2 regions of the Kluyvera sp. STS39-E genome follow, and region 1 is predicted to be linked to the other one. Evidence: predicted binding sites of a transcription regulator. Region 1 holds the regulator's gene; the other holds the start of a gene.

Region 1 (2,408 bases):
GGAATGCTGCGTTTTAACGTTCAGCGCAGATAAAAAAAAGCCCTCGCACAAGGGCGAGGGCAAGTCGTCGGACAAGACGACGAGGGTTTATTTGTACAGCTCAGCCGTGGCGTGCCAATGGTCGCCGGTACGGGCCTCAATTACGCGATAGCTGCTAGCACCTTCTTTTTCGGCTTTTGCGGCTAATTCACTACGCATATCCATCGGGGCGCTACCAATCTGTGATACAGAGATGGTACCCATTGGTTGAAGGTTCTGAGCCTGCTGAGCATCAACTTGGTGCACCGCGGCGCTTGCGCCGAAGGATAGTACGGATGCCAGACCAAGGGATGCGATAATCATTGCGCTTTTCATAGTGTTTACTCCTCACCTTATTCTTCAGCGGTGAGAGGATATTCTTTGTGATTCCTGGACCGCTGTGGGTTACTTAATTTATTAACTGCCGACGTATTGCTTCACACTGACTTATTTGTACAGTTCAGCCGTTGCGTGCCAATGGTCACCGGTACGCGCTTCAATAACGCGGTAGGATGATGCACCTTGTTCTTCCGCTTTCTTAGTCAGCATTTCATGCATATCCATCGGAGATGAACCGACAGAACCGATAGAAACGGTGCCGATTGACTGACGGGTTTGCGCCTGATCGCTGTTGATAGAATCAGCGGCAAATGCGCCAAACGAGATAACGGAAAGGATACTTAGAGCAGCAACGGTAGTTTTGATTTTCATGATACTCACCTCGTCGAATTTTTTTGGAGGGCCTTTGTTTTGTGACCCTCATCACGAAATTAAGTATACACTAATCACGAAAAATATTAATACCTGACTAATGGTTTCGCGTGTAATTACATGTCAATAAACGTCATTTTTAGAACAATTACGTATAAAAAAGCGCATATTTTGGCAAAGTGGCTCGGTAATAATGCGTAAAATCAAAAAGATAGATGAATTTGATGTTTTGTGCGATTAAGTCAGGATATATTCACTGCATCTATATGTTTGACCAATGAATCGCACTAAATGCTAACGAAACGGCAGTTGAAGATGTGGCGATTGGGGGAGTACAGCTCCTCTGGGGGACCCAGAGGAGAGAGGAAGGGAATTACAGCTCTTGTTCGAACAGAACTTGGATCGCTTCGAAGAGATCTTTGACGGTAAAGCCTCTAGCTGGAGTGGTAAAGATAGTGTCATCGCCGGCGATGCTGCCGAGGATGCCTTCTGCTTTACCTAAAGAGTCCAGTAGACGAGCAATCAACTGCGCCGCACCCGGGCTGGTATGAATGACGACGACAGAATCGTTGTAATCGATATCCAGCACCAAGTTTTTCAGCGGGCTGGTGGTTGTCGGCACGCCCAGTTCGGCCGGCAGGCAGTAAACCATCTCCATTTTGGCGTTGCGCGTACGTACGGCGCCAAATTTCGTCAGCATACGAGAGACTTTGGATTGGTTGATATTGTCGAAACCATCTTCCTGTAAGGCCTGAACAATTTCGCCCTGAGAGCTAAATTTTTCTTCCTTCAGTAAGGATTTAAAGGCTTTAACTAATTCTTCTTGTTTGGTTGAACTTCGCATAAGTCACCCGAGTATGGTGGTGAAATTAACATTATTATGCATATAGGTGAATTTTTATGCAAACAATTTGCCTGAATTGGCTAATTCAAATAAAGAAAGGCGGAATTTTAGCAAATATTAGGCCTAAGAAACATGCCTATATCACGGGATCTAAATAAGTTAAAAGTAAATGAATTGTTATTAAATTGCTGTTGTTTTACGCAACGTGCTGAGTATATTGTAATCGATAGTTGATGAAAAATTGGTTTCGTAGATAGGCCTTTATTTGGGAGTCATGCGGTGGCGCCAGCAATGCTGTTGGAGAAGCCGCATTCTGTAAGCAATTATATTGTAATTATTTACCTTGTGAATTAAGGTCGCCGCAACGGAGTAAATACAGGTTTCTCCTGCGTTGGTTATGCGGTCCACGACAGGTTGTTGCCTGAATGTCATTAACCATAATAAGGAGTTTAGGATGAAAGTCGCAGTCCTTGGTGCCGCCGGTGGTATTGGCCAGGCGCTCGCCCTACTACTAAAGACCCAACTTCCTTCAGGTTCAGAACTCTCTCTGTATGATATCGCCCCGGTCACGCCTGGCGTGGCTGTCGATCTGAGCCATATTCCGACCGATGTTAAAATCAAAGGCTTCTCAGGTGAAGACGCCACGCCTGCGCTGGTCGGCGCTGACGTTGTCCTGATCTCGGCGGGTGTTGCGCGTAAACCCGGCATGGATCGCTCTGATTTGTTTAATGTAAACGCCGGTATTGTGAAAAATCTGGTGCAACAAATCGCGAAAACCGCGCCGAAAGCCTGCATTGGTATTATCACCAATCCGGTCAACACCACGGTGGCCATT
Region 2 (2,408 bases), 490 kb from region 1:
CCTGCTGGTGCAGGCCATTGCTACGCGCACCGAACGGCGCAGCGGGCTGTCGGCGATATTTGCTGAGATGAAATGAGAGCTGTATTGCCTGATGGCGCTGTGTATATCAGGCCTACAGTCGGTGCGTTGGGGAAGCTATTGTAGGCCGGGTAAGCGCAGCGCCACCCGGCAAAATAACGCACTAAGGTTAAGCCAGATCGGTCATCAGCACCTTCGACCGCCGCTGATAGTTATATAGCTGCTTTTTACTTTCCGGCAGCAATTCCACATCTACCGGCTTAAATCCGCGTTCTTGGAACCAGTGAATGCTGCGCGTCGTCAGCACAAACAGATGATTTAAGCCCATCTGTTTTGCCTGGGCGGCAATACGCTCAAGCAGCACTTCACCACGCGACGAACTGCGGTAGTCTGGATGAACCGCCACGCAGGCCATCTCGCCAATTTTCTCTTCCGGGAACGGATACAGCGCAGCGCAAGCGATGGTGGTGTTATCTCGCTGAATAATGGTGAACTTGTCGATCTCCATCTCCAGCTGTTCGCGCGAACGGCGTACCAGAATTCCCTGTTGCTCAAGCGGGGCAATTAAATCGAGGATCCCGCCGATATCGTTAATGGTTGCGCGGCGAATTTGCTCGGCGCTTTCCATCACAATCTGCGTACCGATACCGTCACGGGAGAACAGCTCCTGCAACAGCGCGCCATCTTCTTGGTAGCTGATTAAGTGGCTGCGACGTACTCCGCTGCGGCAGGCTTTGACCGCACCACGCAGGAAGCGCGCGGTGCCGGAGAGATAGTCGCCTTCTTGTTCCAGCTCTTCAATGCGTGCCTGCGCTTCGTTGGGGAAAAGCTCTGGGACAATCTCGCCATCCTCGTTGTAGACCCCTTGCGATGAGCAAAAGCCAATCATCTTCTCGGCTTTAAGCTTAATCGCCAGTTGGGTAGCTACTTCTTCTGAGGTCAGGTTAAAGCTCTCGCCGGTTACAGAGACCGCCACCGGCCCCATCAGCACGATTGCGCCGTTGTCGAGCTGGCGGTGAATCGCCTCTTCATCAATACGACGAATACGTCCGCTGTGGCAGTAGTCGATACCATCGTCCACGCCCAGCGGCTGGGCGATAATAAAGTTGCCGCTCACCACGTTGATGTGCGCACCCTGGAGCGGGGTGTTGTTGAGGCTCATCGACAGTCGGGCGGTGATATCCAACTGCAGCAGGCCAGCGGCCTGTTTGACCAGTTCCAGCGTTTTGCTGTCGGTTACGCGGATGTGTTTGTGATAAGTCGGCTCGTGGTGATGCTCCGCCAGATTGGCGTCAATCTGCGGGCGCGCACCGTAGACCAGCACGAGGCGAATGCCTAAGCTATGGAGCAGGCCAATATCGCTGACGATACTGGAAAAGTTTTCATGCTCGATGGCTTCGCCGCCAAGCATGATGACAAACGTCTTCCCCCGGTGGGCGTTAATATAGGGGACGGAGTGACGAAACCCCTCTACCAGTTCGGTTCTACGTTCCTTCACCACGGCACAACCCTCAATGCATGATTATTCGTAATTATTGTATTTTTATTCTGTTTTTGGCCGAAAAGCAAGCCGGAATTTGCCTAAGTAGTGGAAAACCTCGCGGCCAATTTCGTTGATCCTACGAATGTTTACCCTTTTATAGATGACAGTTTATTCGCCTTTGGTTAAAGTTTTCGGTCAATCGTATTATGCGTAAACTGAAATTGTTTTTTTTTGCCTGGGATGGAGCATGTCGGGAAGTCAGTCCTTAAGTCGTCGTCGCCTGTTAAAAGGGGCGGGCGCCATGTGGTTATTGAGCGTGAGTCAGGTGGGGTTTGCTGCCGTTAGTCAGGTGGTGGCCGTGCGCATTTGGCCTGCGTCCAGCTACACGCGCGTTACGGTAGAATCCAACCGTGTGATCAAGTATCGACAGTTTGCGTTGAGCAATCCCGACCGCATGGTGGTGGATCTCGAAGGGGTCAACCTGAACTCGGTGCTCAAGGGCATGGGGGCACAAATTCGTGCCGACGATCCCTATATTAAATCGGCACGCGTGGGGCAGTTTGATCCGCAAACCGTGCGCATGGTGTTTGAGCTTAAACAAGATGTAAAACCGCAGCTGTTTGCCCTAGCACCGGTGGCCGGTTTTAAAGAACGTCTGGTGATGGATCTCTACCCGGTCAACAGCAACGATGTCCAGGATCCGCTTCTGGCGCTGCTGGAAGAGTACAACAAAGACGGCCTCGAAAAGCAGGTGCCACCGGCGCAAAGCGGCCCGCAGCCGGGCAAAGCCGGGCGCGATCGGCCGATCGTTATCATGCTTGATCCCGGACACGGCGGTGAAGACTCCGGCGCGGTCGGACTTTATAAAACGCGGGAGAAGGACGTGGTGCTGCAAATTGCCCGTCGC

Evidence for each region. The regulator ArgR, encoded in region 1, controls arginine synthesis, uptake and breakdown. The targets are predictions, from matches to a motif close to ANTGAATAAAAATACANT.
Region 2: the regulator ArgR is predicted to act here: its motif matches at 1,553-1,570, upstream of argA (amino-acid N-acetyltransferase).

What each region holds. Positions count from the first base shown of each region.
Region 1 covers NZ_JBFQGA010000001.1:34,615-37,022, forward strand. Annotated here, with positions in the region: gene AB4K05_RS00150 (barstar family protein) at 1-33, shown strand, start outside; gene yhcN-B (DUF1471 family stress response protein YhcN-B) at 88-354, opposite strand; gene yhcN (peroxide/acid stress response protein YhcN) at 466-729, opposite strand; gene argR (transcriptional regulator ArgR) at 1,103-1,573, opposite strand; gene mdh (malate dehydrogenase) at 2,028-2,408, shown strand, end outside.
Region 2 covers NZ_JBFQGA010000001.1:526,527-528,934, forward strand. Annotated here, with positions in the region: gene recD (exodeoxyribonuclease V subunit alpha) at 1-76, shown strand, start outside; gene argA (amino-acid N-acetyltransferase) at 188-1,519, opposite strand; gene amiC (N-acetylmuramoyl-L-alanine amidase AmiC) at 1,749-2,408, shown strand, end outside.